Regions from separate parts of the Streptomyces sp. NPDC048295 genome, predicted to be linked through region 3. Evidence: riboswitches for the same ligand, from Rfam matches in the RefSeq annotation. Region 3 holds a riboswitch; each other region holds the start of a gene.
What was found. A riboswitch is a leader RNA that binds a small molecule or an ion and turns the genes downstream of it on or off. The one in region 3 is predicted to bind cobalamin.
Positions count from the first base shown of each region.

Region 1: it holds a riboswitch for cobalamin, as region 3 does, so the genes downstream of both, AB0D53_RS31180 (CoA-acylating methylmalonate-semialdehyde dehydrogenase) here and metE (5-methyltetrahydropteroyltriglutamate--homocysteine S-methyltransferase) in region 3, are expected to answer to the same signal.
Region 2: it holds a riboswitch for cobalamin, as region 3 does, so the genes downstream of both, cobN (cobaltochelatase subunit CobN) here and metE (5-methyltetrahydropteroyltriglutamate--homocysteine S-methyltransferase) in region 3, are expected to answer to the same signal.
Region 4: it holds a riboswitch for cobalamin, as region 3 does, so the genes downstream of both, AB0D53_RS01370 (ribonucleoside-diphosphate reductase subunit alpha) here and metE (5-methyltetrahydropteroyltriglutamate--homocysteine S-methyltransferase) in region 3, are expected to answer to the same signal.

Region 1 covers NZ_JBEZLL010000026.1:14,103-19,751, reverse strand. The annotation lists gene AB0D53_RS31195 (short-chain fatty acyl-CoA regulator family protein) at 1-43, shown strand, start outside; gene cobF (precorrin-6A synthase (deacetylating)) at 45-821, opposite strand; gene AB0D53_RS31185 (deoxynucleoside kinase) at 1,143-1,802, opposite strand; cobalamin riboswitch at 2,098-2,312, opposite strand; cobalamin riboswitch at 2,890-3,075, shown strand; gene AB0D53_RS31180 (CoA-acylating methylmalonate-semialdehyde dehydrogenase) at 3,268-4,767, shown strand; gene AB0D53_RS31175 (acyl-CoA dehydrogenase family protein) at 4,776-5,649, shown strand, end outside.
Region 2 covers NZ_JBEZLL010000016.1:51,569-57,217, forward strand. The annotation lists gene AB0D53_RS23425 (precorrin-2 C(20)-methyltransferase) at 1-1,485, opposite strand, end outside; gene AB0D53_RS23430 (precorrin-8X methylmutase) at 1,488-2,114, opposite strand; gene cobG (precorrin-3B synthase) at 2,177-3,496, opposite strand; adenosylcobalamin (AdoCbl) riboswitch at 3,597-3,677, shown strand; gene cobN (cobaltochelatase subunit CobN) at 3,765-5,649, shown strand, end outside.
Region 3 covers NZ_JBEZLL010000025.1:16,142-21,790, reverse strand. The annotation lists gene AB0D53_RS30495 (2-oxo acid dehydrogenase subunit E2) at 1-689, shown strand, start outside; gene AB0D53_RS30490 (MFS transporter) at 807-2,144, shown strand; cobalamin riboswitch at 2,677-2,893, shown strand; gene metE (5-methyltetrahydropteroyltriglutamate--homocysteine S-methyltransferase) at 3,056-5,368, shown strand; gene AB0D53_RS30480 (TetR/AcrR family transcriptional regulator C-terminal domain-containing protein) at 5,539-5,649, shown strand, end outside.
Region 4 covers NZ_JBEZLL010000001.1:312,092-317,740, reverse strand. The annotation lists gene AB0D53_RS01375 (ribonucleotide-diphosphate reductase subunit beta) at 1-680, opposite strand, end outside; gene AB0D53_RS01370 (ribonucleoside-diphosphate reductase subunit alpha) at 680-3,091, opposite strand; cobalamin riboswitch at 3,233-3,364, opposite strand; gene mctP (monocarboxylate uptake permease MctP) at 3,541-5,175, opposite strand; gene AB0D53_RS01360 (DUF3311 domain-containing protein) at 5,172-5,426, opposite strand.

The sequences.
Region 1 (5,649 bases), on a different contig from region 3:
CACGCCGGTGCCCTACCCGGTCGACACGGCCCAACGCCGGTAAGTCAGTCGACGATGCGCAGCAGATAGGTGTCCATGATCCAGCCGTGCCGGGCACGGGCCTCGGCGCGGAGGCTCTTGATCCGGGCGGCGACGTCCCGGAGCAGGCCGGAGACCAGAAGTTCGTCGGGCGTGCCCAGGTAGGCGCCCCAGTAGATCCGGACGTCCTCCCCGCTGACGCGGTCGAAGGACTCGTGGGCGTCGAGCATGACGACGATGTCGCCGTCGTCGGCCTGGCCGACCTCCGGCAGCCTGCGGGCCGGCGTGATGTGCAGGGGACGCCCGATCCGGGTGAGCGAGACGCGATGGCGGGCCGCGAGAAGGGAAACGCTGCTGATCCCCGGGATCACGTCCACGGAGAAGGCGACCTCTCCCCGTCGCTCGATGGTTTCCAGGATCGCGAGGGTGCTGTCGTACAGGGCGGGATCGCCCCAGACCAGGAAGGCGCCGGTCTCGCCAGGAGCCAGTTCCGTGGTGATCAATCGCTCGAAGACGTCGGCGCGCCGTGCCCGCCAGTCGTCGACCGCTTCCGTGTACGCCGCCCGGCCCGCCGGGCTCCGGTCACGCCAGGGGTCGTCCGTCTCGATCACACGGTAGGGGCCGTCGGCGTGTTCGGCGAGCATTTCGCGCCGCAGATCGGTGAGGGAGGACTTCTCGGGGCCCTTGCCCAGGACGAAGAAGACGTCTGTACGGCGGATCGCCTTCACGGCCGCCAAGGTCAGGTGGTCGGGATCACCGGCTCCGATGCCGATGACGAGGAGGTGACGCGTCGGGGGGTTCATGGTCTGAGGGTTCCCGGCTCCAGAGGTCGGATGGGCAAGGCGACGCACGGGGTCGCCGCAGGGGCGAGTGTAGAGGGGGCAGGAGCCCTCGGCGGGCGTCCTGCCCAGGTGCTGCGCGCCCCAGCCGCAGCGCGATCGTGTCGCCGAGGGCAATGGCCTTCTCGCCGGCCGGATGTCTCCTCCTCCGACCGCGACGCCATGCGCTCGTCCTCCCGATACCGGCCCGATGTCCGCGGGCGGACGCGCGCATGGACGCCGGGCCCGGTCGGACGTGGCCGGTGCCGCCGCCCGCTGGGACCGAGCCTCGCGTGCCTCCGCCGGTCAGACAGCGCCGGACGTGGCGAGGGCGTCCCTGACCTGCTGCGCCACGCGCGCCGCGTCCTCCTGGTTGTTCACCACGTCGGTGCGGTTCATGTCGATGACGAGGACGTCGCTCGCCGAGTAGTGCTGGTGCACCCAGTCGTCGTAGCCGGACCACAGTGTCCGGTAGTACTCGACGAGGCTCTCGTCCTGCTCGAATTCGCGCCCGCGCAGCCCGATTCGGTGCAGCACGGTCTCGAAGTCGGCCTTGAGGTAGACCATGAGGTCGGGTGCCTTGCGGTACGGCAGGCCGTCGATCTCGCGCATCATCTCGTCGAGCAGCCCCTCGTACAGCCGCATCTCGAGAGAGCTGATCCGGCCCAGGTCGTGATTGACCTTGGCGAAGTACCAGTCCTCGTATATGGACCGGTCGAGGACGTTGTCGTTCTTCCGGTACGCCTCCTTGATCGAGGCGAACCTCGTCCGGAGGAAGTACAGCTGGAGGAGGAACGGGTAGCGCTTCGCCTCGATCTCCTCGGGGCTCGCGGAGTAGAAGAGCGGCAGGATCGGGTTGTCGTCCACGCTCTCGTAGAAGACCTCGCTGCCCAGCTCCTTGGCGATCAGTTCGGCGACGCTCGTCTTGCCGATTCCGATCATGCCTCCGACACAGATCACTGCCATTCCTCGCTTCTCTCCTGCCACGCCGCACAAAGCGGGCGCACCAGCCGCCCACACCGGCCGGCCACTTGCTCGCTGACACAGCTTCCAGGTACTGGAGCTGTCCGCCGGGACGCGAGAGAGGAACTCCGCATGCCGGTCTCCCCCTGTCGTCGTGCCCGGTGCTTCGAGGCAGGCCGGTGGAAGGCGACGCGGCATGGGCCGACGGCACGATGCCGGACGGGTACGGCCCTCCGCCGGGACGTCGCGCACCTGCCGCGCGGCCCTCCCCCTGGACCTCGAAGCGGCGCCCACGCTCGTCGGCGGGCGCACCAGTGGCAGGTCTTCGGACTCGCGGGCACGCCTCTTCCGGAGGCTCCTATGGCCGTCGCTTACCGGGAGCCCAGGCGCCCGGTGCCTCTGACGGCGGTCGTTCCCGCTCACCGCTGCGGGGCAGCCCCGGTCTTTCACCGGGTTCCCTCTTGCCTCGCCGAGCGCGGGAGCGCCCGGCGAACCACCAGCGCCCCTCACACTACATCTGGGAGCGCCTTGTTCTTGCCATCCCAGATGTAGTGGATGGGCCACGACGTCAGCTGCTCCAGCCACGCCTGTGCCCCAGAGCACCGAGTCTCCGGACACGGGGACCTGTAGACAGGTGCCCCGCTCAGCCCGACCCGTGAGGCTTCCGCCACGGTCACCGGCTCCCCCACCGCCACTCCGTGCAGCACGTGCGCGAGCACCTCGGCACCCCGGACGCCCCTCGGTCCCGGCCGGTTGAAGTACGCGGGACCGTCCAGGACCCACACATCCCCGGCGCGTACCGCCGGCAGGTCTTCCCAGCCGCGCAGCCTCGGGAGGAGCCGGCATGTCCGGCTCCGCCGACCGCGTCGGAGATCTCCCGGCTGCCGAGCTCGTCCGCGTCGAATTCGGCGCGGGTCACGACAGGCACGGAGGCGAGCACGGTGGGGGGCTAGTCGCATTCGTGGGTGCGTCCGACCAGGTCGGCGACGAGTCCGGGGTCCGCCACGATGTCCGTGGCCGCCGGAAGCAGGGAGACGATGCGCATGCTCCGACTCTAGGCGCGCTGGCGGCACCCTGGACTTACTAGGACGTCCAACTATATGTTCGTGGCACAAGGTCCGCGGTGCAGGGAAGCCGGTGCAAGTCCGGCACGGTCCCGCCACTGTGACCGGGGAGTGTGCTGCCATCCACACGCCACTGACGAGGTCTGTCGGGAAGGCGGGCGGCGCGCGGGGATCCGGGAGTCAGGATACCGGCCGCGGGTTGTTCCGTGTTGTCCACGAGGATGGAGCAGACACGCATGGCACCGGTCCGTACCCACGACCCTGGTGATCCGGCGGAGCGCGCGCACACAGTTTCCGCACGCTCGTAGTTCTCACGGCTTCCCGCAGCGGCACGCCCCCATCCGGGTGTCGCTCGCCGGTCCGCCGTGCCATCCCCGGATCCAACCTGACGAGAGCAGGCACCCATGGTCCGTGAACTCACCCATTTCATCGGCGGAAAGCACATCCCCGGCGCGTCCGGGCTCTTCGCCGACGTGTACGACCCGAACACCGGCACCGTCCAGGCCCGCGTGCCTCTGGCCGGACGGGCCGACACCGAGGCCGCCATCGCCAACGCCGAGGAAGCACAGGCGGAATGGGGCCAGTGGAACCCGCAGCGCCGGGCCCGCGTGCTGCTGCGCTTCCTCCAGCTCGTCGAGGGCGAGCGTGAGAATCTGGCCCGGATGCTGTCGGCGGAGCACGGCAAGACCGTCGCCGACGCTCACGGCGACCTTCAACGGGGCTTGGAGGTGGTCGAGTTCGCCGCCGGGATCCCGCACCTCCTCAAGGGCGAGTTCACCGACAACGCCGGCACCGGCATCGACGTGCACTCGCTGCGCTCACCGTTGGGCGTGGTCGCGGGCATCACCCCGTTCAACTTCCCCGCGATGATCCCGCTCTGGCAGGCCGCACCCGCTCTCGCCTGCGGAAACGCATTCGTCCTCAAGCCGTCCGAGCGCGACCCGTCCGTACCGCTGCGGCTCGCGGAGCTCTTCCTGGAGGCCGGGCTGCCGCCGGGCGTACTGAACGTCGTCAACGGCGGCAAGGAGGCCGTCGACACGCTGCTCCAGGACCCGCGGGTCCAGGCAGTGGGCTTCGTCGGCTCCACCCCGGTCGCCGCGCACATCTACGCCACCGCCGCCGCGCACGGCAAGCGCGCCCAGTGCTTCGGCGGCGCCAAGAACCACCTGATCGTGATGCCCGACGCCGACCTCGATCAGGCCGTCGACGCCCTGATCGGTGCCGGTTACGGCTCGGCGGGCGAGCGCTGCATGGCCATCTCCGTCGCCGTGCCCGTCGGCGAGGAAACGGCCGACCGTCTCGTCGCCGCTCTCAAGGACCGGATCTCGGCCCTGCGGATCGGCCGGTCCGACGACCCCGCGGCCGACTTCGGACCACTGGTCAGCCGCGACGCCCTGGACCGAGTCCGTCGGTACGTCGACATCGGCATCGACGAGGGAGCCGAACTCGTCGTGGACGGGCGCGGTTTCACCCTGCCAGGGCACGAGAACGGTTTCTTCGCCGGAGCGTCCCTGTTCGACCGTGTGGATCCCTCGATGCGTATCCACCGCGAGGAGATCTTCGGGCCCGTCCTCTCGGTGGTCCGGGCGGCCGACTTCGAGGAGGCGCTGCGCCTGCCCAGCGAACACGCCTTCGGGAACGGCGTCGCCGTCTTCACGCGCGACGGTGACACGGCGCGCGAGTTCACCCGCCGGGTGAACACCGGCATGGTCGGCGTCAACGTGCCCATTCCGGTGCCCGTCGCCTACCACACCTTCGGCGGCTGGAAGCGCTCCGGCTTCGGCGACCTGAACCAGCACGGCCCGGACTCGATCCGCTTCCACACCCGTACCAAGACCGTCACTTCGCGCTGGCCCTCCGGGGTCAAGGAGGGCGCGAACTTCACGATCCCGACGATGGGGTGAGCGCCGCCATGACCACCGCCCTCACCGAGGAGCAGCGCGCCCTCGCCGAGGTCACTCTCGACTTCGCCCAGGAGCAGCTGGCCCCGCACGCCGTCACGTGGGACCAGGACAAGCACTTCCCCATCGACGTCATCCGGCGGGCCGCCTCGCTCGGCCTCGCCGGTGTGTACGTCGACGAGGCATACGGCGGCTGCGGCCTCGGCCGCGCCGACGGCGTCCTCGTCTTCGATACCCTCGCCACCGGCTGTCCCTCCATCGCCGGATACCTGTCCATCCACAACATGGTCGCCTGGATGATCGACCGGTACGGCGACGAGGCGCAGCGGGACCGCTGGCTGCCGGGCCTCTGCTCCGCCGCGACCCTGGGCAGCTACTGCCTGACCGAACCCGGCGCGGGTTCGGACGCCGCCGCCCTGCGTACCCGCGCCGAACGGCACGGCGACCAGTACGTGTTGAGCGGCGTCAAACAGTTCATCTCCGGCGCCGGCGCCTCCGGCCTCTACCTGGTCATGGCACGGACGGGCGAGCCCGGCCCGGGCGGGATCTCCGCCTTCGTCGTCGAGCGGGAGGACCCGGGCGTCTCCTTCGGCCCCGACGAACGGAAGATGGGCTGGAACGCCCAGCCCACCCGCCAGGTGATCCTGGACGGCGTCCGCGTCCCCGCCGACCGGCGGCTCGGCGCCGAGGGCGACGGCTTCCGCATCGCCATGAACGGCCTCAACGGCGGCCGCCTCGGCATCGCCGCCTGCTCGCTCGGCGGTGCGCAGAGCGCCCTCGACCGCAGCCTGGCCCACCTTGCGGACCGCGAGGCCTTCGGCGCCCGGCTGCTGGACGCCCAGGCCCTGCAGTTCCGTCTCGCCGACATGGCCACGGAACTCGCCG
Region 2 (5,649 bases), on a different contig from region 3:
CGGCGTCCACACGATCTGCCGCCCGTCGCCGCGCTCGACCCAGCGGGTCTGCGAGGACCCGACGAGCAGGATCGTGCGCATGTCGACCTCGGCGGGGTCGAGATCGCCCAGCCGCACGGTCCGCACGCTCTCGGCGGGCCCGCCGACATCCCGGCCGAGGACCACGGGTGTGTCCGGCGAGCGGTGTTCGAGCAGCAGGTCACGGGCCTTGCCGACCTGCCAGGTCCGGCTGCGCGACCCGGGGTTGTACAGCGCGAGCACCAGATCCGCCGTCGCCGCCGCGCGCAGCCGCTCCGCGATCACCTCCCACGGCTTGAGCCGGTCCGAGAGCGATATCGTCGCGTAGTCGTGGCCCAGCGGCGCACCCGCCCGGGCCGCGGCGGCGTTGGCCGCCGTCACCCCCGGCAGCACCCGCACCGGCACCTGCGCGTACTCGTCCTGCGAGGCCACCTCCAGGACGGCCGTCGCCATGGCGAAGACCCCGGGGTCGCCGCCGGACACCACGGCCACCCGCCGCCCGCGCCGGGCCAGGTCGAGGGCGAACTCGGCACGCTCCGACTCCACCTTGTTGTCCGAGCCGTGGCGCACCTGCCCCGGCCGGACCGGCACCCGGTCCAGATAGGTGGTGTAGCCGACCAGGTCGTCGGCGGCGGCCAGCGCCCCACGCGTCTCGGGGGTCAGCCACAGCGGCCCGGCCGGTCCGGTGCCGACCACGGCCACCTCGCCGCCCTCCGGGGCGCGTTCGGGACGCGCCGCCCCCACCCTGCTGGGCAGGACCGCGACCGCGAAGTACGGCACCGAATCGGCGTCCACCCCGGTCAGCTCGCCCACGCGCTCCCCGGCCATCGTGGCGCGCTCCACGTAACGCGCCTCGGGCAGCAGCCCGGACGCCTCGAAGGCGCGGCGCACGGCGGGAAACGTACGTCCCAGCTTCATGACCACGGCGGCGTCGGTGGCGGCGAGACGGGCGGTCAGCTCCTCCTCGGGCAGGGTGCCGGGCAGGATGGTCAGCACCTCCTCGCCCTCGACGAGCGGGGTCCCGAGCCGCGCGGCCGCCGCGCTCACCGAGGTGACGCCCGGGATCACTTCGGTCGGATAGCGGTCGGCGAGCCGCTTGTGCATGTGCATGTACGAGCCGTAGAAGAGCGGGTCGCCCTCGGCCAACACCGCGACCGTGCGACCGGCGTCCAGATGTACCGCCAGACGGGCCGCCGCCTCGGCGTAGAACTCCTCCATCGCCCCCCGGTACCCGCCGGGGTGGTCCGTGGTCTCCGTCGTGACGGGGTAGACCAGCTGCTCCTCGACATGGTCGGCACGGATGTGCTTCGCCGCGATGGACCGGGCGATGGACCGTCCGTGCCGGGCGCTGTGGTACGCCACGACATCGGCCTCGGCGATGATCTCCACCGCGCGTACGGTCATCAGAGCCGGATCGCCGGGGCCGAGCCCGACCCCGTACAGCCGGCCCGTCTTCTGCTCGCTCACGTCTACTCTTCCTCGCTGGCGATCGCGTTGAGGGCGGCGGCCGCGATGGCGCTGCCGCCGCGACGGCCTCGGACGATCAGATGCTCCAGCCCGGAGGGGTGCGCGGCCAGGGCGTCCTTGGACTCGGCTGCACCGATGAAGCCGACCGGCACACCGATGACCGCGGCGGGGCGCGGCGCGCCCTCCTCGATCATCTCCAGCAGCCGGAACAGCGCGGTCGGTGCGTTCCCGACGGCGACGACCGCGCCTTCCAACCGGTCGCGCCACAGCTCCAGGGCGGCTGCGCTGCGAGTGGTGCCCAACTCCTTCGCGAGCCCGGGCACCGCCGGGTCGGACAGGGTGCACACCACCTCGTTGTCCGCGGGCAGCCGCTTGCGGGTGACACCGCTGGCGACCATGGCCACATCGCACAGGATGGGTGCGCCGGCCCGCAGCGCGGCGCGGGCGCGGGCGACCGCGTCCGGGGTGAAAGCGAGATCACGGACGAGGTCGACCATCCCGCAGGCGTGGATCATGCGGACCGCGACCTGGCTCACATCGGCGGGCAGGCCTGCGAGATCCGCCTCCGCGCGGATCGTGGCGAAGGACTGGCGATAGATCGCCGGTCCGTCCTTCTCGTACTGGTGCACAGTGCTTTCGCTCTCTTCCTCGGGCGTGCGACGTCGGGTACAGGGGAGTGGGAGTACGGGGGTCAGCCGCGCGCGCGGCGGGCAGCGGCCACCGCCGCGGCGAGAGTGCCGGGGCTGTCGGGGACGCTCACGGGCGCGCCCCGCTCCTCGCCCCGCACGAGGGAGATCCGGTGTCCGTCCGGGGTGGCCACGACGTCGACCCACTCGCCGCGGGGATGCCCGCAGCGGCGTTCGCAGCCGGACCAGTACACCGGCAGCAGCCCCGCGCCCCCCACCGAGGCCGTCGCCTGGGCCCGCACATCGGCCAGCGACTTCGCACAGCCGGGCCGGCCGATACAGGCACCCACCCCGGTCCAGGGGGAGCCGGGGCCGACGACGAGACCGGTGGCCCCCAGCTCGTCCAGCGACCGGGCGGCCTGCCGCCGCTCCACCCCGGGTACGACGACCCCGCGCCACGGCGTCAGCCGCAACTCACCGACGCCCCGGTGGTGGGCCGTCTCCGTCAGCGACCGCCACTGCGCCGGGGCGATGCGCCCCAGGGGGATGCCGACCGACAGCGCGGCCGAGTCCTGCGGGCCCGTCACGACTCCGGGGGCGGGGCCGTCCGAGTCCGGCGGACAGGCACGGTCCTCGGTGGAGACGGTGCCGGGCCCCGCCTCCCGCAACCGTCGTACGACCTCTTCGAGGAGGGACCGGGCGCCGCCGGGCAGATCCGGTACACGCCAGGCGCCGGTGCCCGACGCCTGCTCCAGGAAGGTCTCGGCCGCCAGGAGGGCGGCCCGCGGCGCCCGTGCGCCGGGTATCCGTGCGGTGGCCGGGGCCGTGCCGATCCGCAGCAGCGCCGTTCCGTCGTCCTGCGCCAGCAGCGTCACATCGCCGCCCAGCGCGTCCACATCGCCACGGCCGTCGTCTAGCACGAACAAGAACCTGCCCGACAGCCCCGCCGTCCTCCCGCCCGCGCACAGCAGCACGTCCAGCTCGGACAGCCAGGGGCCGACGTCCCGCGCGCCCAGGCCGTCGAGCCCCGAGAGCGGTGACGCCACGATGTTGCGTATCCGCTCGTGGCGAGCGGAGGGCAACAGCCCGGCCTCGCCCAGCCGGTCGGCCAGTTCGGCTCCGCAGTCCGGACCCAGCCCGCGCAACTGGACATTGCCGCGCGAAGTGAGATGCAACTCACCATCGCCCAGACTCTCCGACAGCGCCCCCAGGGCCTTTGCCTGCACCGCCGTCAGCAGACCGCCGGGAACCCGGACACGGGCCAGCGAGCCGTCGTCCGCCCGGTGCAGCCGAAGCGTGCCGGGGCAGGCGTCACCGCGGTCCCGGGCAGACGCGTCTCCCGGCGGTGAAGGCGAAGTGGCAGGTCGGGGCATGGCGGCGAGCATACCGACCATCCGACCGGATCCGTATGTCCTCCATCGGTTGACCGGCCCTTACTATGCCTACTGACGAGCCATCCGGCACGTCGTCGCCACAGACGGCGACAGGGGAGGAAGTCCGGTGCGATTCCGGCACGGTCCCGCCACTGTGAGCCCGGCCACGGCCTGGCAAGTCAGGAACTCCCTTCCCCGAACACTCGAACCCGTTCGAGCAGGGGAGCCTCATTCCGACACCGCCCGGGGCGTGGACACCCCGAGGAAGGCCCGACGCCGCATGATCCTGCTCCTGTCGACGTCCGACACCGACCTGCTCAGTGCCCGCGCCTCGGACGGCCCGGTCCCCTACCGCTACGCCAACCCCTCCCGGCTCCCGCTCCAGGACCTGTCCCAGCTGCTCGACGGCGTCGACCTGGTCGTCGTACGCCTCCTCGGCGGCGTACGCGCCTGGCAGGACGGTCTCGACCAAGTGCTCGCCACCGGACGCCCCGTCGTCGTCCTCACCGGCGAACAGGCCCCCGACGCCCAGCTGATGGCCGCCTCGACCGTTCCCATCGGCATCGCCGCGGAGGCCCACGCCTATCTGGCCCACGGCGGTCCCGCCAACCTGGACCAGCTCGCCCGCTTCCTCTCCGACACCGTGCTGCTCACCGGCCACGGCTTCGCACCGCCCGCCCCGGCACCCTCCTGGGGCCCGCTGGAGCGCACCCCCCGGCGCACCGACGGCCCGGTCGTCGCCGTGCTCTACTACCGCGCCCACCACATGAGCGGCAACACCGCGTTCGTCGAGGCGCTCTGCCGCGCCGTCGAGGACGCGGGCGCCCGCGCGCTGCCGCTGTACGTCGCCTCGCTGCGCACCCCCGAGGCCGAACTCATCGAAGAGCTGCGCGCCGCCGACGCGATCGTGACCACGGTCCTCGCCGCGGGCGGCACCCGGCCCGCCGAGGCCTCGGCCGGCGGCGACGACGAATCCTGGGACGCGGGCGTCCTCAGCGGCCTCGACGTACCCATCCTCCAGGCCCTCTGCCTCACCGGTTCACGCACCGACTGGGAGGACAACGACGAGGGCGTCTCCCCGCTGGACGCCGCCAGCCAGATCGCGGTCCCCGAGTTCGACGGCCGCCTGATCACCGTGCCGTTCTCGTTCAAGGAGATCGACGAGGACGGCCTGCCCGCGTACGTCGCCGACACCGAGCGCGCCGCCCGTGTCGCCGGGATCGCCGTGCGTCACGCCCGGCTGCGCCACATCCCGGCCGCCGAGAAGCGGATCGCGCTCGTCCTGTCCGCGTACCCGACCAAGCACTCCCGGATCGGCAACGCGGTCGGCCTCGACACCCCGGCCAGCGCCGTCGCCCTGCTGCGCCGACTCCGCGCCGAGGGATACGACTTCGGTACGCGGGAAGTCCCCGGCCTCGCGTCGGGCGACGGCGACGAGCTGATCCGCGCGCTGATCGAGGCGGGCGGCCACGACCAGGAGTGGCTCACCGAGGAGCAGCTGGCCCGCAACCCGGTCCGCATCCCGGCCGCCGACTACCGGCGCTGGTACGCGACCCTCCCGGCCGAGCTCCGCGAAGCCGTCGAGCGGCACTGGGGCCCCGCCCCGGGCGAGATGTTCGTGGACCGGTCGGGCAACCCGGACGGCGACATCGTGCTCGCTGCCCTGCGCCACGGCAATCTGCTCATCCTCATCCAGCCGCCGCGCGGCTTCGGCGAGAACCCGATCGCGATCTATCACGACCCCGATCTGCCGCCCTCGCACCACTACCTGGCCGCCTACCGCTGGATCGCGGCCCGGGCCGACGACAACGGCTTCGGCGCCGACGCGATGATCCACCTCGGCAAGCACGGCAACCTGGAGTGGCTGCCCGGCAAGAACGCCGGCCTCTCCGCATCCTGCGGCCCCGACGCGGCCCTCGGCGACCTCCCGCTGGTCTACCCGTTCCTGGTCAACGACCCGGGCGAGGGGACACAGGCCAAGCGGCGCGTCCACGCCACCCTCGTGGACCACCTGGTGCCGCCGATGGCACGTGCCGAAAGCTACGGGGACATCGCCCGCCTCGAACAACTCCTGGACGAGCACGCCCAGATCGCGGCGATGGACCCGGCGAAGCTCCCGGCGATCCGCGCCCAGATCTGGACCCTGATCCAGGCCGCCAAGCTCG
Region 3 (5,649 bases):
CCGGCACCGGCGACCACGAGGACCTCCCGCACACCCGCATGCGCCGGGCCATCGCCAGGCGCCTGACGGAGAGCAAGCAGCACACCCCGCACTTCTATCTGCGGGCGACCTGCGCCGTGGACGAGCTGCTCGCCCTGCGGCAGCGGATCAACGCCGTCAGCCCGGTGAAGGTCTCGGTCAACGACCTGCTGATCAAGGCCGTCGCCACGGCGCACACCCAGGTGCCGGAGATGAACGCGGTGTGGCAGCCGGAGGCCGTCCGCCGGTTCCGTACCGTCGACGTCTCGGTCGCCATCGCCACCGACACCGGCCTGGTGACCCCGGTGCTGCGCGGGATCGAGAACCTTTCCGTGTCGGCGATCGCCGCACGGACCCGCGCGTACGCGGAACAGGCGCGCTCCGGGGCGCTGCACCCCGCCGACCTCGAAGGCGGCTCGATCACCGTCTCGAACCTCGGCATGTACGGGGTCGAGGAGTTCACCGCCATCATCAACCCGCCGCAGGCCGCGATCCTGGCCATCGGCGCCGCACGCGACGAGGCGGTGGTCCGCGACGGTGCGGTCACCGCGGCCAAGGTGCTCGGCGTGGTCCTGTCCGTGGACCACCGTCCGGTGGACGGCGCCGTGGCGGCGCGCTGGCTCGCGGCCTTCACCGAGGCCGTGGAGAACCCGGTCCGGCTCGTCGTCTGACCCCACCCCGGCGGGCCGGGCGGACCGCGGCGTCGTCGCCGCGGTCCGCCCGCCACCGCCCACCCCTGGGCCGCAGTCCGCGTCAGGCGGCTGCCAGAGCACTCCAAGAGGACACCGATGTCTTTGATCCGCGCTTCCCGCACACCCGGTGCGGCCACAACGAACGAAACCCCGCGCGATGCGCTCGGCGGGCTGGACCAGCGCAATCTCCGGCGGCTGATGCCGCTGCTGCTGGCCGCCTACATCATGTCGTTCCTGGACCGGACCAACATCGGCCTGGCCAAGGAACGCCTGGAGGTCGACCTCGGCATCTCCGCAGCGGCCTACGGGCTGGGCGCGGGGCTGTTCTTCCTCACCTACGCGATCTCCGAAGTGCCCAGCAACCTGATCATGTACCGCGTGGGCGCCCGCTGGTGGATCACCCGGATCATGCTGACCTGGGGCGTCATCTCCTCCTGCATGGCCTTCGTCCAGGGCGAGAAGTCCTTCTACGCCATGCGGCTGCTGCTCGGTGCCGCCGAGGCCGGACTGCTGCCGGGCATCCTGCTCTACTTCACGTACTGGTTCCGCTCCGAGACCCGCGGCAGGGCCATCGGCCTGCTCCTGCTCGGCGCGTCCATCGCCAGCGTCGTCGGAAACCCGCTCGGCGGGCTGCTCATGGAGATGGACGGGTTCGGCGGCTGGCACGGCTGGCAGTGGATGTTCGTCATCGAGGGGATCCCCTGCCTCTTCCTGGCGATCGCCATCTACCGCTTCCTGCCCGACGGCCCGGCCAAGGCGCCCTGGCTGACGGCGGACGAGGCCCGGTTGGTCCAGGACGCGGTCACCCGCGAACAGGCCGAGGGCTCCGAGGCGGCGGGCAACGGCTCCGGGTCCGGCTCCCTGCTGACGGTGCTGCGCGACAAGCAGATGCTGCTGGCCATCTTCGCCAACTGGACCCACCAGGTGGCCCTGTACTCCGTCGTCTACTTCCTGCCCGGCATCATCGGCGGCTGGGGCGATCTCTCGCCGTTCACCATCGGCCTGCTCACCGGACTGCCCTGGCTCACCGCAGCCGTCGGTGCCGTACTGGTGCCACCGCGCGCGACCACGCCCCGGCGCTCCCGCAACTTCGTGGTGGTCGGCCTGCTGATGATGTTCACCGGACTCGTCGTCGCCGCTGTCGCGGGTCCCGTGATCGCTCTGCTCGGCTTCTGCTTCACCGGCCTGGCCTTCTTCGTCGTCCAGCCGCTGCTGTTCAACTTCCCCGCCACCCGGCTCTCGGGCAAGACCCTCGCCGGCGGCCTGGCGCTGCTCAACACCATCGGCATCACCGGCGGCTTCGTCGGCCCGTACATCATGGGCTACGCCGAGGATGCCACCGGCAACCACCTCTCCGGACTGTGGGTCTCCGTCGTCCTGCTGGCCCTCGGCGCGCTGGCGGCCACGCGCCTGCGCTTCTCCCCCAAGTCCTGACCCACGCCCCCGGGCAACCCCGGCCCCGACGCCGTCCGCCCCGACCGGGGTGGACGGCGTCGGCGATGACGGTCGCGTGCGGGACCGGGTCGTGCACCGCGCACCGACAGGCCGCCGGCCGCCGGTCCCCGCGCAGGAATACCGCGACCCCGGGGAACCGGGCGCAGCACGGCACGATCGGCGTCGGGTGCGAGGAGCCCGGCGGTGCTGCTCCCGGCAGTCGCGCCGGCAGAGGTCTGTGCGTGCCTCGTGACGGGATCGCGTTCGCCCTCGCGAGGCCGGGCAAGGTGTCCGCGACGCCCTGCCCGTCATCGGCGCGGTCGTCACGGTGGCGGCGACCGCGCCGAAGCAGGAGAAGCGTCCCTCTGCGCCCGCGCACCCGCACCGGCTTCGTTCGCCGCGGTGAAGGGCCGCGCCAGGGCCTGTTCCGCGAGCGTGTGGGTACCGGGATCCCGTCGTGGTGGCCCGTGTTCGCCCGGGTGTCACGTTCCGGGATGTGAACAGCAGTCCCCCCGGCAACGGTTCACCCTCTAGTCTGGCCTGTGCAGCTGGTTCGCCCTGTCCGCCAGACAGGCGCGTCGTAAGAGGGAACCCGGTGGGAATCCGGGACTGCCCCGCAGCGGTGAGCGGGAACGACCGCCGTCATACGCACTGGATCCGGTCGGATCCGGGAAGCGACGGCCAGTAGGAATCTGCCCCGGCAGATGTGCCCGCGAGTCCGAAGACCTGCCTGTTGCCCGCACGCGACCCCTCGTGTGCGGATATCCCGGTGACCTCGTGGGCGGGTCGGCGTACATATCGGTCGGAGGACCGCGCACTGGGCGTGCGTGGGATCCGTCCGGTTCGTCATTCCTTCGCGTCCGTGTCCCGTCACCGGGATCTCAAGGAGTCATCTCGCGAAGGAGATTTCCGTGACAGCACAACCCGCGACCGCACGTGCCACCGTGTACGGCTACCCCCGTCAGGGCCCGGACCGGGAACTGAAGAAGGCAGTCGAGGGCTACTGGAAGGGCCGGGTCACCGCCGACGCCCTCCAGGAGACGGCAGCCGGCCTGCGCCGGTCCAACTGGCGGCGCTTGGCGGACGCCGGTGTCCACGAGGTGCCCACCGGCGACTTCTCGTACTACGACCACGTCCTGGACACCAGTGTCATGGTCGGCGCCGTCCCCCAGCGGCATCGGGCGGCCGTCGCCACCGACGCACTCGACGGGTACTTCGCGATGGCCCGCGGCACCCAGGACGTGGCGCCGCTGGAGATGACCAAGTGGTTCGACACCAACTACCACTACCTCGTCCCCGAGCTCGGCCCGGACACCGTCTTCACCACCGATTCCACCAAGCAGGTCACCGAGCTGAAGGAAGCCCTCGCGCTCGGGCACACCGCCCGCCCGGTACTGGTCGGCCCCGTCACGTACCTCCTGCTCGCCAAGCCCGCCCCCGGGGTGGCGGCCGGCTTCGAACCGCTCACCCTGCTGGACCGTCTGCTGCCGGTCTACGCGGAGGTGCTCGCCGATCTGCGTGCCGCCGGGGCGGAGTGGGTACAGCTCGACGAGCCCGCGTTGGTCCAGGACCGGACGCGGGCCGAACTGAACGTCGCCGCCCGCACGTACCGTGAACTCGGCGGCCTGACCGACCGGCCGAAGCTGCTCGTCGCCACCTACTTCGACCGGCTCGGCGAGGCGCTCCCCGTCCTTGCGAAGGCCCCGGTCGACGGCCTGGCGCTGGACTTCACCGAGGGCGCCGCGGGCAACCTCGAAGACCTCGCCGCCGTCGGCGGGCTGCCCGGCAAGCGGCTCGTCGCGGGCGTCGTCAACGGCCGCAACATCTGGATCAACGACTACGAGAAGTCGCTGGCCACCCTCGCCACGCTCCTCGGTCTCGCCGGCCGGGTCGACGTGGCCGCCTCCTGCTCCCTGCTGCACGTCCCCCTCGACACGGCGCCGGAGAGGGACATCGACCCGCGGATCCTTCGCTGGCTCGCCTTCGCCGAGCAGAAGGCCACCGAGGTCGTCGCACTGGCGAAGGGCCTGGCTCAGGGCACCGGCGCGATCACCGCCGAGATCACCGCCAACCGCGCCGATCTCGCCTCACGCGCACAATCCCCTCTCACCCACGACCCCGCCGTACGGGCCAGGGCCGCCGCCGTCACCGACGCCGACGGCCGCCGCTCCCAGCCGTACCCCGAGCGCGCCGCCGCCCAACGTGCCCACCTCGATCTGCCGTTGCTGCCCACGACCACGATCGGGTCCTTCCCGCAGACCGACGAGCTGCGCGCGGCCCGTGCCGGTCTGCGCGCGGGCCGGATCGACACGGCCGGATACGAGGAGCGGATCAGGGCCGAGATCGGCGAGGTCGTCGCCTTCCAGGAGAAGGCCGGCATCGATGTCCTGGTGCACGGCGAGCCCGAACGCAACGACATGGTCCAGTACTTCGCCGAACAGCTCACCGGCTACCTCGCCACCCGGCACGGCTGGGTCCAGTCCTACGGCACCCGCTACGTCCGCCCGCCGATCCTGGCCGGCGACATCTCCCGCCCCGCACCGATGACGGTGCGCTGGACCTCGTACGCCCAGTCGCTCACCTCGCGTCCGGTCAAGGGCATGCTGACCGGGCCCGTCACCATGCTGGCCTGGTCCTTCGTCCGCGACGACCAGCCGCTCGGCGAGACCGCCCGGCAGGTCGCCCTCGCCCTGCGCGACGAGGTCGACGACCTGGAGGCCAGTGGCACATCCGTCATCCAGGTCGACGAACCCGCCCTGCGCGAAACCCTTCCGCTGCGCGCGGCGGACCGCCCCGCGTACCTGGAATGGGCCACCGGTTCGTTCCGTCTCACCACCAGCGGTGTGCGTCCGGACACCCAGATCCACACCCACATGTGCTACGCGGAGTTCGGGGACATCGTCCAGGCCATCGACGACCTCGATGCCGATGTCATCAGCCTGGAGGCCGCCCGCTCCCACATGCAGGTCGCCCGCGAGCTCGCCGCACACGGCTATCCCCGCGAGGCCGGACCCGGTGTGTACGACATCCACTCCCCGCGCGTACCCGGTGCGGACGAGGCCGCCGGCCTGCTCCGCAAGGGACTCGAGGCGATTCCCGCCGAACGGCTGTGGGTCAACCCCGACTGCGGTCTCAAGACCCGCGGCTGGCCGGAGACCAGGGCTTCCCTGGAGAACCTGGTCTCCGCGGCCCGTACGGTACGGGCGGAGCTGCCCGTGTCCTGACGGCTGACGCACGACGGCCGGGGCGCCCGTGAGCGCCCCGGCCCCGGTCGGAACGGTGTGCCATGACGGTCCCCCTCTCGACCCCCGGCACCGCGGGGTTCCCCCCACACCACGGGATCTACGGTGTAGGTTCAGCAACGGACGGGACGTACGAGGGGCAGGGAGCAGACGTGGCCGGACGAGCACAGGGCACCGCGGCGGGGCTCAGCCGCCGGCGCATCGCCGACGCCGCCGTCGCGCTCGTCGACCGCGACGGCCTGGAGCGCTTCGGGGTACGGCGC
Region 4 (5,649 bases), on a different contig from region 3:
TCCACGACCTCGAACGCGAAGTTCATGTGCATCGTCTCGTCACGGAACACCCAGTTGGTGCCCGTGGCGAGACCGTGCAGCAGACCCCGCGAGCGGAACCAGTAGACGTAGGCGAACGCGCCGTAGAAGAACAGCCCCTCGATGCACGCCGCGAAGCAGATCAGGTTCAGCAGGAACCGGCGGCGGTCGGCCTTCGTCTCCAGCCGCTCGATCTTCTCGACCGAGTCCATCCACTTGAAGCAGAACTGCGCCTTCTCACGGATGGAGGGGATCTCCTCGACCGCGTCGAACGCGGCGGCGCGGTCCTCCGGGTCGGGCAGATAGGTGTCCAGCAGCGTCAGATAGAACTGGACGTGCACGGCCTCCTCGAAGAGCTGCCGCGACAGGTACAGCCGCGCCTCGGGGGAGTTGATGTGCTTGTACAGCGTCAGCACGAGGTTGTTGGAGACGATCGAGTCGCCCGTCGCGAAGAACGCGACCAGCCGGCCGATCATGTGCTGCTCGCCGGGGGACAGCTTGGCGAGGTCGGCGACGTCGGAGTGCAGGTCGACCTCCTCCACCGTCCAGGTGTTCTTGATCGCGTCGCGGTAGCGCTCGTAGAAGTCCGGGTAGCGCATGGGCCGCAGGGTCAGTTCGAAGCCCGGGTCGAGCAGGTTCTTCTCGGAGTTGGTGGTGCTCATTACTGGCAGGCCTCGCAGGACTCGGGGTTTTCGAGGGAGCAGGCGATCGCGTCCGCGTCGGGCGCCGAAGCCTGCTGTACGGGAATGGGGGCGGCGGTCGCGGCCTGGCCGGAGGCGGCACGGGCGATCCGGGTCGCCGGGCGCGAGCGCAGGTAGTACGTCGTCTTCAGCCCCTGCTTCCAGGCGTACGCGTACATCGAGGAGAGCTTGCCGATCGTCGGCGTCTCCAGGAACAGGTTCAGCGACTGGCTCTGGTCCAGGAACGGCGTACGGGCCGCCGCCATGTCGATCAGACCGCGCTGCGGGATCTCCCACGCAGTGCGGTACAGCGCCCGTACCTCCTCCGGGATCCAGGCGAAGCCCTGCACCGAGCCGCTGGCGTCGCGCAGCGCCTCACGGGTCCGCGCGTCCCACACCCCGAGCTGCTTCAGCTCATCGACCAGATACGCGTTGACCTGGAGGAACTCACCGCTGAGCGTCTCGCGCTTGAAGAGGTTGGAGACCTGCGGCTCGATGCACTCGTAGACCCCCGCGATCGAGGCGATCGTCGCCGTCGGCGCGATGGCGAGCAGCAGCGAGTTGCGCATCCCGCTCTTCGCGACGCGGGCGCGCAGCGCCTCCCACCGCTCGGGCCAGTTCAGCTCGGTGTCGTAGTGGTCGGGGTGCAGCACACCGCGCGCCGCCCGCGTCTGCGACCAGGCGGGCAGCGGTCCGGACCGCTCGGCGAGCTCGCAGGACGACTCGTACGCGGCGAGCATGATCCGCTCGGAGATCTTCGTGGAGAGCGCGCGGGCCTCGGGGGAGTCGAAGGGCAGCCGCAGCTTGAAGAAGACGTCCTGGAGGCCCATGGCGCCCAGACCCACCGGGCGCCACTTCGCGTTGGAGCGGCCGGCCTGCTCGGTCGGGTAGAAGTTGATGTCGACGACCCGGTCCAGGAAGGTCACGGCGGTGCGGACGGTGGCGTCCAGACGCTCCCAGTCGATGGAGTCGTCGGCGACGAACGCGCCGAGGTTGACCGAGCCCAGGTTGCAGACCGCCGTCTCGCCGTCGTCGGTGACTTCGAGGATCTCGGTGCACAGGTTCGAGGAGTGGACGACGGTGCCCGGCTCGGCGGTCTGGTTCGCGGTCCGGTTGGAGGCGTCCTTGAACGTCATCCAGCCCTGGCCGGTCTGCGCGAGGGTGCGCATCATCCGGCCGTACAGCTCGCGGGCCGGGATCGACTTGCGGGCCAGCCCCTGGGCCTCGGCGGCCCGGTACGCGGCGTCGAACTCGTCGCCCCACAGGTCGACGAGGCCGGGTACGTCGGCGGGCGAGAACAGCGACCAGTCGCCGTCCGCGTCGACCCGGCGCATGAACTCGTCCGGGATCCAGTGCGCCAGGTTGAGGTTGTGCGTACGCCGCTGGTCCTCGCCCGTGTTGTCGCGCAGCTCCAGGAACTCCTCGATGTCCGCGTGCCAGGTCTCCAGGTAGACGGCGGCGGCGCCCTTGCGGCGGCCCCCCTGGTTGACCGCGGCGACGGAGGCGTCGAGCGTCTTCAGGAACGGCACGATGCCGTTGGAGTGCCCGTTGGTGCCGCGGATCAGCGAACCGCGCGAGCGGATGCGGGAGTACGAAAGGCCGATGCCGCCCGCGTGCTTGGAGAGCCGGGCCACCTGGTGGTAGCGGTCGTAGATCGAGTCGAGCTCGTCCAGCGGGGAGTCCAGCAGATAGCAGGAGGACATCTGCGGGTGCCGGGTGCCGGAGTTGAAGAGCGTGGGGGAGGAGGGGAGGTAGTCGAGCCGGCTCATCAGCCCGTACAGCGCCGCCACTTCGTCCACGGCGCGCTGCGAGTCGTCCTCGGCGAGCCCGGACGCGACCCGCAGCATGAAGTGCTGGGGCGTCTCGACGACCTGGCGGGTGTGCGGGTGGCGCAGCAGATAGCGGCTGTGCAGGGTCCGCAGTCCGAAGTAGCCGAAGCGGTCGTCCGCGCCGTCGGCGAGCGAACGCTCCACCAGCGCGTCGAGGGCGGCCGCGTGGCGGGCGACGAACCCGGCGGTACGGTCGGCGATCAGGCCCTCGCGGTGCCCGACGGCGACCGAGGCGGAGAAGGAGACCGCGCCCTGGCCGGCCGCCTCGTCCGCGATGGTGAGGGTCAGGAGCCGGGCGGCGAGCCGGGAGTAGGCGGGGTCCTCGGAGATCAGGCCCGCGGCGGCCTCGGTGGCCAGTGAACGCAGCTCCGCCTCGTCCGCCCGGGCGCTGCGGCCGCGCAGCGCGGCGGCGGCGACCCGGCCGGGGTCGGTGTCGGGCAGATCGGCGGTGAGGGCGGTCAGGGTCCGCAGCAGCGCGGTCCCCGGTCCGTCCTGTGCGACTGCCTCGGACTCGGCTGCTGCGGACGCGGCGACTGAAGCCGGATCGGCTGGCGCGATGGTCACGTGGTGCTCTCCCTCGCTCGGCTCGGGGCCGGCGGGGAACGGGGCAGCCCTGCGGACGCGCAGACCCGGGGCAGGGCAGCGCTCCGCACGGCGTCCACCGGCCCAACCGCGAGGCCCGGACGTCTGGGCATCCGGTTCGGTCGAGCCGGATGCGCTGCCGGCAGGTCATCGGACTGACTCGGGGGTGCACAAAAGCGCACTGAATACACCGTTGCGGGACAGTTCCGGATTCGCACCGGATTCCCCTGCGGCGACAGCGAGGAAGAGCATACATGTGGGGGCTGCCCGATGAGGCAGCCCCCACATGTTGTGTCGCACCGACCGGGTCGGGCCCACAGAACGAGCCGTAAGGCCCTTTCCCGGGCCGGCCGACCCGATCACGCCGACGGCCCGCCGCGCCCCGCTGGAGGGGGCTCGACGGGCCGTCGACGGGCCGTGGGCGCGGGTCGTCAGTGGCCGCCCGGCGCCCCCGCCGTGGCCGGCGGGAGTTCCTTCTCGACGCCCGGGTCGCCCGCGTCGGCGGTGTAGTCGGCCGGGGAGGTCTCGTCGATCCCGGCGGGCGCCTTCATGGCGTTCAGGACGAAGGTCAGCACCACCGTCACGACCACGTTCAGCACGAACGCGGTGAGGCCGATGTAGCCGATCTCGCCGATGCCGGGGATCTCCGCGGACGAGCCGCCGAAGTGCTTCTGGGTCGGCGAGGCGACCCCGTACGCGGCCACCGTCCCGTACACCATGCCGACCGCCCAGCCCGCGAGCAGCGCCCAGCGGTGGAACCAGCGGGTGAACAGGCCGCCGACCAGGGCCGGCATCGTCTGGAGGATCCAGATGCCGCCGAGCAGCTGGAAGTTGATCGCGACCGTCTTGTCCATCGTGAGGACGAAGGCGAGCGCGCCGACCTTGACCAGCAGCGAGACCAGCTTGGAGACCTTGGTCTCCTGTTCCGGGGTCGCGTCCGGCTTCAGGAAGTCCTTGTAGATGTTGCGGGTGAAGAGGTTCGCCGCGGCGATCGACATGATCGCGGCGGGCACCAGCGCGCCGATGCCGATGGCGGCGAACGCGACGCCCGCGAACCAGTCCGGGAACATGGTCTCGAACAGCTGCGGGATGGCCAGCTGCCCGTTGTCCACCTTGATCCCGGCGGCGATGGCCATGAAGCCGAGCAGCGCCAGCAGACCCAGCATCAGCGAGTACAGCGGCAGGATCGTGGTGTTGCGCCGGATCACGTTGCGGCTGCGGCTGGAGAGCGTCGCCGTGATCGAGTGCGGATACATGAACAGCGCCAGCGCCGAGCCCAGCGCCAGGGTGGCGTAACCCCACTGGCCCGCCTCGCCCGGCGCGAGCGCGCCACGCGGTTTGCCGGTGGCCGGGTTGGTCTGCGAGAACGCCTCGCCCGCCTTGGCGAAGATGTCGTCGAAGCCGCCCAGCTTGATCGGGATGTAGATGATCGCCACCGCGATGACCAGGTAGATCAGCCCGTCCTTGACGAAGGCGATCAGCGCGGGTGCCCGCAGCCCGGACGAGTAGGTGTACGCGGCGAGCACCGCGAACGCGATCAGCAGCGGCAGGTCCTTGACGAACCAGTGGGTGTTCTCGCCGCCGCCGACGCCCATCACGTCCAGCACCGCCTGGATGCCGACGAGCTGGAGCGCGATGTACGGCATCGTGGCGAGGATGCCCGTGACGGCGACCGCCAGCGACAGGCCCTTCGAGCCGAAGCGCCCGCGCACGAAGTCCGAGGTGGTGACGTACCCGTGCTTGTGCGAGACCGACCAGAGCCGCGGCAGGAAGGTGAAGATCAGCGGGTACACCAGGATGGTGTACGGCACGGCGAAGAAGCCGGCCGCGCCCGCCGCGTAGATCGCCGCCGGAACGGCGACGAAGGTGTACGCGGTGTACAGGTCGCCGCCGAGCAGGAACCAGGTGACCCAGGTGCCGAACGACCGTCCGCCCAGGCCCCATTCGTCGAGGCTCGCCTCGTTCTCGGCCTTGCGCCAGCGCGCCGCCAGGAAGCCCATGACCGTGACGGCCACGAAGAAGAAGATGAAGACGCCGAGCGCGACGCCGTTCACGCCGTCCTTCACGCCGGCTCACCTCCCTTGCGGGCGCGCTGGTCACGCTGCCACAGCTTGTACGCGGTCATCGTGAGCGCGGTGGAGATCAGCACCCAGAGCATCTGGTACCAGTAGAAGAACGGAATGCCGATGAAGGTGGGGTCCACCTTCGCGTACGAACTCACCCAGAGCATCGCCACGAACGGCGCGACGAGACAGAGGGCGATGACTACCCGCACCGGTGTGACGGCGGGCGGTTTTCCTTCTGGGCCTGCTGGCATGCGGCGACTCCGTCCCCTCGCTGATCACCTTGTAATGCGCAGGAAATCTAGGGGAGGCTTCCGGTCACCGTCACCCCCTGTCCGCATTGCGGTCCGGCAACGGTCCCCTGAGCGGGTACTTCTGTTCGTGATCCCGCCAGGTGTACGGCAGTTGGTCCGTACTGGGATGTGCGAAAGGCCCCCGCGGAGAGATGCGTTCCGCGGGGGCCCCGGGGGGTGGTCC